DNA from 2 places in the Roseateles sp. PN1 genome. Region 1 is predicted to be linked to the other one. Evidence: riboswitches for the same ligand, from Rfam matches in the RefSeq annotation. Region 1 holds a riboswitch; the other holds the start of a gene.
What was found. A riboswitch is a leader RNA that binds a small molecule or an ion and turns the genes downstream of it on or off. The one in region 1 is predicted to bind S-adenosylhomocysteine.
Positions count from the first base shown of each region.

Region 2: it holds a riboswitch for S-adenosylhomocysteine, as region 1 does, so the genes downstream of both, ahcY (adenosylhomocysteinase) here and metH (methionine synthase) in region 1, are expected to answer to the same signal.

Region 1 is NZ_JBCARA010000009.1:34,472-40,332, forward strand. It holds gene AABB87_RS14645 (PEP-CTERM sorting domain-containing protein) at 1-355, shown strand, start outside; gene metH (methionine synthase) at 410-3,148, opposite strand; S-adenosyl-L-homocysteine riboswitch at 3,203-3,291, opposite strand; gene AABB87_RS14655 (HD-GYP domain-containing protein) at 3,442-4,632, shown strand; gene AABB87_RS14660 (homocysteine S-methyltransferase family protein) at 4,675-5,730, opposite strand; gene AABB87_RS14665 (PEP-CTERM sorting domain-containing protein) at 5,856-5,861, opposite strand, start outside.
Region 2 is NZ_JBCARA010000012.1:84,181-90,041, forward strand. It holds gene ahcY (adenosylhomocysteinase) at 1-1,243, opposite strand, end outside; S-adenosyl-L-homocysteine riboswitch at 1,380-1,501, opposite strand; gene AABB87_RS18085 (HAD-IIB family hydrolase) at 1,574-2,374, shown strand; gene AABB87_RS18090 (chemotaxis protein CheX) at 2,438-3,406, shown strand; gene AABB87_RS18095 (response regulator) at 3,477-3,857, shown strand; gene AABB87_RS18100 (DNA glycosylase AlkZ-like family protein) at 3,831-4,937, opposite strand; gene AABB87_RS18105 (GGDEF domain-containing response regulator) at 4,934-5,861, opposite strand, start outside.

The DNA.
Region 1 (5,861 bases):
AACTGCCTACACAGGAACTTGGGTTCCCGCAGGCCTTGGCTATGACATTCGCGCCGGGGCCAACTACTTTGCAGCACTCAAAGCGGGGTCTGTCTCCAATAGCTCGAACATGAACGGCTCTGGCAACTGGCTGGCGGACACTGATGCGTTCGAAGGCAGCACCGACGGCGAGCGCTTGAGCCTGACTATCAAGAACACCTCCAGCCAGTCCAAAACCTATATGTTCAGCGCCAACGCGCAGATGTGGGCACAGGAATTGACGGCTGCCGCCGTTCCCGAGCCCAGCAGCTACGCCTTGATGGCTCTGGGCTTGGTCGGCCTGGGGGCTCTGATGCGCCGCCGCGCCCAAGCCTGATCGGCCCAATCTGATTGGAGGCCCGCCTTGCCTGCGCAAGAGCGGGCTATTTTTTTACAACAGCGGCGCCAGCGCCCGCTCGGCCCCGAGCTTGTCCAAGGCCATGCGACGGCCCCAGTCCGCCACCTGATCGGCGCCGATGCGCCCGACATTGAAGTAGGCCGCATCGGGGTGGGCGAAGTAAAAGCCCGAGACGCTGGCGGCCGGGGTCATGGCCATGGATTCGGTCAGGCCCATGCCAATTTCTTCCGGCGCCAAGACCCGGAAGACTTCGCGCTTGACCAAGTGGTCCGGGCAGGCCGGATAGCCCGGCGCCGGGCGGATGCCGCGGTATTTCTCGTCGATCAAGTCCTCGGCCGTCAAGGCCTCGTCGGCGGCATAACCCCAGAACTCCGTGCGCACCCGTTGGTGCAGGCGCTCGGCAAAGGCTTCGGCCAAGCGGTCGGCCAGGGCTTTGAACATGATGGCGGAGTAGTCGTCCAGGTCGGCCAGGAACTGCGCTTCCTTCTTCTCCACGCCCAGGCCCGCGGTGACCGCGAACAAGCCGATGTAGTCCGGCACGCTGCCCTTGGGCGCGATGAAATCGGACAGGCAGCGATTGGGGCGCTTCACGCCGTCGACCACCGGCCGCTCGGATTGCATGCGCAGGCCATGCCAGGTCATCAAGACCTCGCTGCGGCTCTCATCGGTGTAGATCTCGATGTCGTCGTCATTCACCTGGGCGGCGGGGTAGAGGCCGAACACGCCATTGGCCTGCAGCCAGCGGCCTTTGATCAGGCGCTCCAGCATGCGCTTGCCGTCGCTGAATACGCGCTGCGCCTCGGTGCCAACGATCTCGTCTTTCAGAATCGCGGGGAAGGGGCCGGCCAAGTCCCAGGTCTGGAAGAAGGGGCCCCAATCAATGCTCTGGGCCAACTCGGCCAGGTCGTAATTGCGGATCACGCGGCGGCCGATGAATTGTGGTTTGGGTGGCTGGTAAGCCGCCCAGTCCAGCTGCGCCTTGTTGGCGCGTGCCTGCGCCAAGCTGACCATGGGGGTCTGCTTTTTGTTGGCGTGCAGTTGGCGCACTTGCTCGTAATCGGTCTTCAGCTCGGCGATGAACTTGGCGGCGCGCTCGTCCGAGAGCAGATCGCTGCACACGCCCACGCTGCGCGAGGCATCGGGCACATAGACCACCGGGCCTTCGTAATGCGGCGAGATCTTGACGGCGGTGTGCACCCGGCTGCAGGTGGCGCCACCAATCAAGAGCGGCGTGCCGCGCGAGCTGAAGTACTCGTCGCGCTGCATTTCCGCGGCCACATGCTGCATCTCTTCCAGGCTGGGCGTGATCAGGCCGGACAGGCCGATGATGTCGGCCCCTTCGGCCTTGGCGCGCGCCAGAATGTCCTGGCAGGGCACCATCACGCCCATATTCACGACCTCGAAGTTATTGCACTGCAAGACCACGGTGACGATGTTCTTGCCGATGTCGTGCACATCGCCCTTGACGGTGGCGATGACGATCTTGCCCTTGGGCTTGGCTTCGCCGCCGGCGGCAATCATGGCCAGCTTCTCGGCCTCGATGTAGGGCAGCAAATGCGCCACGGCCTGCTTCATCACCCGGGCCGACTTGACCACCTGGGGCAGGAACATCTTGCCCGCGCCAAACAAATCACCCACCACATTCATGCCGGCCATCAGCGGGCCTTCGATCACATGCAGGGGCCGGCCGCCGCTGGCTTGAATCGCCACCCAGGCTTCCTCGGTGTCGGCGGTGATGAATTCGGTAATGCCGTGCACCAGGGCATGGCTCAGGCGCTGATTCACATCACCCGCGCGCCAGGCCAAGCGGGCGGTGTCGTCAATGGCCATGCCCTTGGCACGCTCGGCCACTTCGATCAGGCGCTCGCCGGAGTCGGCGCGGCGGTTCAACACCACGTCTTCGACGCGCTCGCGCAGCTCGGCATCCAGATCGTCGTAAACGCCCACCATGCCGGCGTTGACGATGCCCATGTCCATGCCCGCTTGAATGGCGTGGTAGAGGAAGACGGTGTGAATCGCTTCGCGCACCGGGTCATTGCCGCGGAAGCTGAAGGAGACGTTCGAGACGCCACCGCTGACCTTGGCGCCGGGCAGGTTCTGCTTGATCCAGCGGGTGGCGTTGATGAAGTCCACAGCGTAGTTGTTGTGCTCTTCGATGCCGGTGGCGATGGCGAAGATATTCGGGTCGAAGATGATGTCCTCAGGCGGGAAGCCGACCTCGTCCACCAGCATGCGGTAGGCGCGCTCGCAGATCTCGATCTTGCGGGCATAGGTGTCGGCCTGGCCTTGTTCATCGAAGGCCATCACCACGGCCGCCGCGCCGTAGCGGCGCACCAGCTTGGCCTGGCGTTTGAATTCGGCCTCGCCTTCCTTGAGCGAGATCGAGTTGACGATGCCCTTGCCCTGGATGCATTTGAGGCCAGCCTCGATGACGCTCCATTTGGAGCTGTCGATCATGATGGGCACGCGGGCGATTTCGGGCTCACCGGCGATCAGGTTCAGGAAGCGCACCATGGCAGCCTGGCTGTCCAGCATGGCCTCGTCCATATTGATGTCGATGACCTGGGCGCCGTTCTCCACCTGCTGGCGGGCCACGGCCAGGGCGTCTTCGAACTGGCCGTTGAGGATCAGCCGGGCGAATGCCTTGGAGCCGGTGACGTTGGTGCGCTCGCCCACATTGACGAACAGCGTGCCCGCGCCGATCAGCTGGGCCTCCAGGCCGGAGAGCTTCATCGGGGGTGGGGTGACGGCGGAGTGTGCGGACGACGACATGGCGGACCTCAAGAGACGGTGGGCCGCAAACTCACCGCGGCCCAAAGGATAGGGATTCGGTGAGCGTCGTTGCTGGGCGCCTGCGGCACCCTTGTCCAAGCCTGGCAAACCCTTGACGGTTTGTCGCAACGCTCCTTGAACCAGGGCGCGATTTTACGCACAGGCATGGGCTTGAATCGCGTCCCATTCAAGCCGTCGCGCCAGATGCCGACAAAATAGCGTGCTTGGCCCTGCGTCAAAAATGCAAAAAGCCTGCGGACACCCTGCGCAAAACGAAAACAAACGAGCCCACTTTGGATCTGATTCCCTTTCCCCCTGTTGCCCTGCGCTTTGGCCAAGAGCTGCCCTATTCCGTGCGGGATGCCGAGGGCAAGCTGCTGATTGCCAAGGGCCATGTCTTGCTCGACAGCCCGCAGGTGCGCCAGATGATTGTTCGCGGCGTCTGGGTGCAGGCCCACGAAACCAAGGAATATCAAAAAGCCCTGGCCCACAAAATGGACACCTTGATGCACCAGGGCGCCGCGCTGGGCGCCATCATCAAGGCCGAAGCCGAGCTCAAGACCGAGCGCCAGGTGCGCCCCGAACTGGGGCCGCAAGCCGCCTGGGCCGATTTGCGCGTGCACGCCGCCAGCGTCTTGCGCGAGCCGCGGCAGGAGGACTTCAAGGCCCGCTTCCAGCAATTGCATAACGAGTCGCTGGAACGCTTGCTGCGCCAGCCCGATGCCACGCTGATGCTGCTGATCTTCGACGCCAGCATGGACTTCAACCAGTACAGCGCCCGCCACGCCATGCTGTGCCAGGTGCTAGCCGAGCTGTGCGGCCGCCAGCTGGGCCTGCCCGACGAGCAGCGCCTGGCCCTGACCCAGGCGGCGCTGAGCATGAATATCGGCATCACCGCCTTGCAAGATCGTTTGGCGGCGCAGCAAGACCCGCCCTCGGAGGCGCAGCGCCGCGATTTGATGGGCCATGGCGACCGCAGCGCCGAGTTGCTGCACAGCCTGGGCGTGCGTTCCGAGCTGTGGCTGCAAACCGTGCGCCTGCACCATGAGGCCGGCCCCGGCCCGCTGGCCGAGCGCTCGCCGGCCGAGCATTTGGCCCGCTTGCTGCGCCGCATCGATAGCTTTGCCGCCCGACTTAGCCCGCGCCGCTCACGCCTGGCGCTGCCCGGCGCCTCGGCCGGCCGCTCGGTCTATCTGGATGAGTTGCGCCAGCCCGATGAGGCCGGCGTGGCCATCGTCAAGACGCTCGGGCTTTACCCGCCCGGCAGCTTGGTGCGCCTGGCCAATGGTGAGGTGGGCATGGTGTTCAAGCGCGGCCACAGCGCCACCGAGCCGATGGTGGCGGCCCTGCTGGGCAAGAGCGGCAACCCCTTGAGCGAACCGGTGCCGCGAGACACCCGCCTGGCCACCCAGGCCATCGCCGCCAGCCTGGCGCCGCATGAGATGAAGCTGCTGGTGACGATGGAAAAGCTCCTGCGGCTATAGCCCCGGGCTATGCCTGGGCCTAGCCAGAGGGCAAGGGTGGGCTTAGGCCTCGACCAAGCTGCTGAAGAACTTGTCGCCGCTGAGTCGCGGCTTGTAGGCCGAAACCTGAGCCGCAATGGCCGCGATATGCGCGGGCGTGGTGCCACAGCAGCCGCCGGCGATATTGAGGAAGCCGCTGCGGGCGAACTCGCTCATCAGGCGGCCGGTGACATCGGGCGTCTCGTCAAAGCCTGTGTCGCTCATCGGGTTGGGCAGGCCGGCATTCGGGTAGCAGCTGATCGCCACATCGCCGGCCGCCTTGGACAACTCCTCGATATAGGGGCGCATCAGTGTGGCGCCCAGGGCGCAATTCAGGCCAATGGCCAGCGGCTTGGCGTGGCGCACCGAATGCCAGAAGGCGGTGACGGTTTGGCCCGAAAGAATGCGGCCCGAGGCGTCGGTGACGGTGCCGGAGATGATCACCGGCAGGCGCTCGCCCGTGTCTTCCATCAACTCGTCCAGGGCGAAGATGGCGGCCTTGGCGTTGAGGGTGTCGAAGATGGTTTCCACCAGGAACAGATCAACCCCGCCTTCCAGCAAGCCCTTGGCCTGCTCGTAGTAGGCCGCACGCAAGGTGTCGAAGTCGACATTGCGGGCACCGGGGTCGTTCACATCCGGGCTGATGGAGGCGGTGCGCGGCGTCGGGCCCAAGGCGCCGGCGGCAAAGCGGGGCTTGTCCGGCGTGCTGTATTTGTCGCAGGCCTGGCGCGCGATCTTGGCGGCAGCCACGTTCATTTCGTAGGCGAAGGCCTCCAGGCCGTAGTCTTCTTGCGCCACCGAGGTGGTGCCGAAGGTATTGGTCTCAATGATGTCGGCGCCGGCGGCCAGGTATTGCTCGTGAATTTCCAGAATCACGTCCGGCCGGGTCAGCACCAGCAGGTCGTTATTGCCCTTCAAGTCCTTGGGATGGTCGGCAAAACGCGTGCCGCGGAAGTCCGCTTCGGTGAGCTTGTAGCGCTGGATCATGGTGCCCATGGCCCCGTCCAGAATGGCGATGCGCTGCTGCAAGATGGCGGGCAGGGCCGCACCACGGGTAAGGGCTGGAGACGTCGTGTTCATGCCCGCATTGTAGAAACGAAGCGCACAGCCCCGGGCATCCCATGAAAAACGCCCGCTGCCGGGGTAGGCTGCGGGCGCATCTTTGTGTCATATGGGTGGGCGCTGGCCCCCCAGAAAGTAGTGGCTCAACA
Region 2 (5,861 bases), on a different contig from region 1:
CGATCTGGGCGATGGTCTGGTTCGCAAACGAGGAGCTCATCACATAGCTGGGGTGGCCGGTGCCGCAGCCCAGGTTCACCAGGCGGCCCTTGGCCAGCAGGATGATGCGCTTGCCGTCCGGGAAGATCACATGGTCGACTTGCGGCTTGATCTCTTCCCACTCGTACTTCTCGATCGAGGCGATGTCGATCTCGTTGTCGAAGTGGCCGATATTGCAGACGATGGCGTTGTGCTTCATCACGGCCATGTGCTCGTGGCGGATCACGCCCTTGTTGCCGGTGGTGGTGACGAAGATGTCGGCCTTGTCGGCGGCGTATTCCATCGTGACAACGCGGTAGCCTTCCATCGCGGCTTGCAGGGCGCAGATGGGGTCGATTTCGGTGACCCACACTTGTGCCGACAGGGCGCGCATGGCTTGGGCGGAACCCTTGCCCACATCGCCGTAGCCGGCGATGACGGCGATCTTGCCGGCGATCATCACGTCGGTGGCGCGCTTGATGCCGTCCACCAGGGACTCGCGGCAGCCGTAGAGGTTGTCGAACTTGCTCTTGGTGACCGAGTCATTGACGTTGATGGCGCGGAACAGCAGGCTGCCCTTGGCCGACATTTCCTTGAGGCGATGCACGCCGGTCGTCGTTTCTTCGGTGACGCCGATGATTTCGCGGCTCTTGCGGGTGTACCAGGTCGGGTCAACGGCGACCTTGGCCTTGATGGCCGCGAACAGCACGCGCTCTTCTTCGCTGCCGGGGTTGGCCAGCACCGACAGATCCTTCTCGGCCTTCTGGCCCAGATGCATCAGCAAGGTGGCATCGCCGCCGTCATCCAGAATCATGTTCGGGCCTTCACCGGGGGTGCCGGCGGCGCCGAAGTCGAAGATGCGGTGGGTGTAATCCCAGTAGTCTTCCAGCGTTTCACCCTTGTAGGCAAACACTGGCGTGCCTGCGGCCACCAGGGCGGCAGCGGCCTGGTCTTGGGTGGAGTAGATATTGCACGAAGCCCAGCGCACTTCGGCGCCCAGGGCTTGCAGGGTTTCGACCAGCACGCCGGTCTGAATGGTCATGTGCAGCGAACCGGCAATGCGTGCGCCCTTGAGCGGCTGGCTGGCGGCGTATTCCTTGCGGATGGCCATCAGCGCGGGCATTTCGCACTCGGCGATATTGAGTTCCTTGCGGCCCCAGGCGGCAAGCGAGAGGTCGGCAATGAGGTATTGGTCGGGGGACAGGGTGGTGTTGGTGGCAGTCATGGCGAGCGAGCTCCTTCAGGGGTTGAAGCCGCTGTCGCTTGATGCAGGGGAGGTGTGAGCCGCTGGCATTTGGCTTGCTCGTCAATTTGCACAAGCAACTCCGCCTTGGACGCACGATCACCCACAAAAAAACAGCAGCGGGTGAGCGCGGTTGCAATGAATCGGCACAAGTGCTGTTTCGGGTGGAAACGGCGGTGCAAGATTCGATCCCGAGCCTGGCCGCATGTTAGGCATGCGGTTGCAACGCTCCTCGGAATGCGGTGATTCTAGTCGCATTGCCGCGGTCGGTCGCAGGAACAGTGCCCGAAATGAAGACAATCTCGACCCATCATGCACGCACTTTCTTCTTGCCCTCCCGCCCGTTTGCGCCCGCTTGTGGGTCTGCTCACCGATATCGACGACACCTTGACGGCCGATGGCGCCATCGCCCCCGCGGCCCTGCAGGCCTTGTTTGATCTGCACGCTGCGGGCGTACCGGTCATTGCCATCACCGGTCGCCCGTCGGGCTGGAGCGAGCCCTTCGCGCTGGCTTGGCCGGTGAAAGCCATCGTGGCTGAAAACGGCGCGGTGATGCTCAGGCGCAGGGCAGATGGCGGTTTGCAGCGTGACTTCACCCAGGACGCTGCGACGCGGGCTGAAAATTTTGAGCGCCTGCAGCGTTGCGCTGCCGACTTGCTGTTGCGTGTGCCGGGCTGTCAGTTGGCCAGCGACAGCGCCGGCCGCCTGACTGATATTGCAGTCGACCACAGCGAGCATGCGCATTTGGCGCCGGCGCAGATTGAGGCCGTCTGCGCAGTGATGCGTGAGCATGGCTTGCAGGCCACGGTCAGCTCCATCCACATCAACGGCTGGATCGGCGCGCACAACAAGTGGACCGCTGCCCAGTGGGCCGTGCCTGAACTGACGGGCAAGCCTTTTGTGGCCGAGGACTGGTTGTATGTGGGTGATTCCAGCAACGACCAGATCATGTTTGCCCATATGCCCCACAGCGTGGGCGTGGCCAATATCGCCCGCTTTGTGCCACAACTGCAAAGCCTGCCGGGTTTTGTCACCGAAGCCGAGCGTGGTGATGGCTTTGCCGAACTGGCCAGGGCTGTTTTGAGCGCAAAGCAGAATTGCCCTACAGATTGAGGCGCGGCTGCCGATAGCTCTGGCACGTGTACGAGGCTCCGTCGGGCCCGGGGGATGTGGCGCATGACTGAAACCACCCAACTTGAGGCCAAGGTCTTGTTGCTGGAGCATGACTCGGCCCAGTACCAAGCCTTGAGCGACTTCTGCCTGTCGGTGGGCCTGCTGGCCTTGCCCCGCTCGGCCGTGGATGCCCTGGCAACGCTGGCGCAACACAAAGACTTGGGCGGCGTGCTGCTGGCCGAAGACCTGCCTTGTGAAGAGGGCAGCGACGCCATGCAACTGGCCCGCGCCATTCACAAGCTGCGACCCGAGCTGCCGATTTTTCTGCGCCGCTGCAGCGACCGCCCCTTGACGCCCGAGGAGCAAAACCGCATCCGCCACAGCTGGGCCACCGGCGACCTGGCGCAGCTGCAAGCCGCTGTTGAGCACAATATCTTCAGCCTGCGCTACCCCACGCGGCTGGTGCAGGGCGTGGTCAATCTGACCAGCCAGGCGCTGGGGGCGATGTTCCCCTTTGCCCGCGTGGAGGCCGAGTCGCCCTATGTGGTGCACGACCGCATCATTCACGGCGAGGTGTCCACCTTGATTGCGATTGAAAGCACCTGGTGCCGCGGCTACATGATGCTGCAGACGGAGGAGCGCGCCTTACGGCAAGGGCTGATCCAGGGCTTCAGCTACGAAGGCATTGGCGGTGACCTGAACTTCCGCGAGCTCAACAATATGCTGGGCGAGACCACCAATCTGATCTGGGGCGCGTTCAAGAATCGCTACATCCCGCCCAAGGCCTTCACCAATCAGCAGACCCAGGTGCCCATCGTCATCAACCATGAGCACAAATACATCTCGTTTGGCTCGCAAGACCCGCAGCTGTGCATCCGCTACCAGCTTTCGGACCCGGCGCGACCGGGCTTGCCGCCCTTGATGATCGTGCAGCGCTTCATCTTCAATCTGCACTGGTCACCCGACGAATTCGCCGAATTTGACAGCAATCCGCCAGAAGTTGGGCCCACCGGCGAGCTGGAATTGTTTTGAGCAGCAAGAACGTGATTACGATCTAAGCAATGAGGTCACCGCAGTGGTGGTGACGCGAGGAGTTTTTGAAATGGCAAATGTTCTTGTGGTTGACGACTCCAGCACGATGCGGGAAATCGTTGCCAGCTTTCTGAGCAAGAACGGCTTTGAAGTGGCCGTGGCCACCGATGGCCGCGACGGGCTTTTCAAACTGCAGAGCGACCCCGCCATCCGGCTGGTGATCAGCGACGTCAATATGCCCAATATGGATGGCCTGGCGATGGCAGAAAAGATCCGTCAGGACGTCACCGGCCGGGTGGTTCACATCGTCATGCTGACCACCGAAGACAACCCCGCCATGCGCGCGCGCGGCAAGGCCATTGGCGTGACCGGCTGGATCGTCAAGCCTTTCCGCGGCGATGCCGTGCTGGGGCCCTTCCGCAAGCTATGCGAGGTCCACGCCGAGAAATAAGCGCAGGCGCTCGATCTCGCTTTGCAAAGCGGCCTCAAAGGCCGGATCGCTCGGTGCACTGCCGCTCAGGTAGCCGCATTGCAGCTGTAATTCACCCGCCACCACGCTGGCATTGGCCCAGCCCAGCACCTCGCCGCGCCACAGCATGGGCAGGGCGTAATAGCCCAGCTTGCGTTTGGGCGCGGGCGTGTAGGCCTCGAAGCGATAGGCCCAGCCCCAGAACAACTCGAAGCGCAGGCGATCCCAGACGATGGGGTCGAAGGGCGCCAGCAGGCGCAGCTCTTCATCCAGCCGCCAACGCCGGCTGCACGGGTCTTCATCGTCCGGCCAGAACCAGGTGTGGCCCGCCGCCTGCGTGTGGGCGAAGAGGTGCTTGGCCTGGGCTTGTACGCGCTTGACTTCGGCTTGCAGCTGCGGTGCGCCGTAGCGGCTCATGCTGCACAGCTGACCCAGGCTGCGTGCCGGCAGTGGGGCGTATTTTTGTAGCACCAGCCGCACCAGGGCTTCGGCCTTTTGCTGCGGGCTGCTGGTCTCGTCGGGCGCGTGTTGCACTGCCTCGTAAATGCGTTGGCCTTGCTCGCGCCGCTTGACGCGCAGCAGGCCGCGGTAATGCATGGCGTCCAGCAAATGGGTGATGGCATTGCTGCTGCCGCCCCAGGCATTGCGGGTCTGGCCGAGTTGGAACTGGGCTTGCACCTCCCGCGGGTGGGTGGCGCCCCGGCCGCGCACAAAGGCCTGCACCGCTTGCGCCTGCGCCTGGGTCTTGGCATCCCAGCTGCGCCGCGCCACACGGGGATGCAGCAGGGCCAGATGCTCGTGTGGCACAAAGCCATAGTTGACGAAGCAGTCTTCCTCCACGCCCAAGCGGGCGTAGCGCTGTTCCAGTTCGCCGGCGCGGTAGTCCTTGACGCGCAGCCTCAGGGTCAGGTCTTGCGCACGCGCCGGGGCGCGGATCGGATCGGCCTGCACAAAGCCCAGGCGCTTGATTGCGGCGGGCAAGGTGGTGGGTTTGAACAAGCTGCGCGCGATGGCGTAGCGGCGCAAATCTTCTAGGCTGGGGCCGGTTGGCTTGGGGCTCATTGATCGCGGGGTGTGGGCGGTTGTGGGCCCGATTCCGCTGCGGAGCCAGGCGCGGTGCGGCCGGCAGAGCGCTGTTCGCGCGTGTCCATCTGCATTTCGAAGCTGAAAAAACAGTTGCGCCCGCGTGATTTGGCGGCATACAAGGCCTCGTCAGCGCGCCGCACCAGGCCTTCGACCGAGGTGCTGGCGTCGGGGATGCAGGTGGTGATGCCGCCCGACATGGTCAGGTGGGAGGCGACAGCGGAGCGCGGGTGCGGCAGGGCGGTCACTTCCAGCGTGCGCATCAGCGCGCGCGCAAACGTCATGGCGCCGGAGCGCGGCGTGCAGGGCAGGATCAGGGCAAATTCTTCGCCGCCGTAGCGCGCCGGGTAGTCGCGTGGCCGCCGGCACATGCCTTGCAGCAAGGCGCCGGCCCGCTGCAGGCAGGCATCGCCCTCGACATGCCCCAGGCTGTCGTTATAGCCCTTGAAGAAGTCGATATCGCACAACACCAGGGTCAGAGGCTGCTGCTCGCGCTGGGCGGCAACGATCTCGTGCTGCAAGCGGCTGTCAAAGCCGCGCCGGTTGGGTAGGCCGGTGAGGGCGTCTTCCACGCTGATGCGGGTCAGTTGCTCATTGGCAATGCGCAATTCTTCGGAGAGTTCGATCAAGCGGCCCTGCATGCGCCGCAGTCGCTGCATGGCTCTCAACTTGGCCTGCAGCACGGTGCTGGAGACGGGCTTGACGAGATAGTCGTCGCCGCCCGACTCAATCGCCTGCCAAATGCTGTGGTCTTGCGTCACCGAGGACAAAAAGATGATCGGCGTCCAGCCGCCAGCTTCGGCCGCGCGCATCTGGCTGGCGACCCAATAGCCGTCGTGGCCGGGCATTTCCACATCCAGCAGCACCAGGTCGGGCTGGTGTTGTTGGAATCGAGCCAGGGCG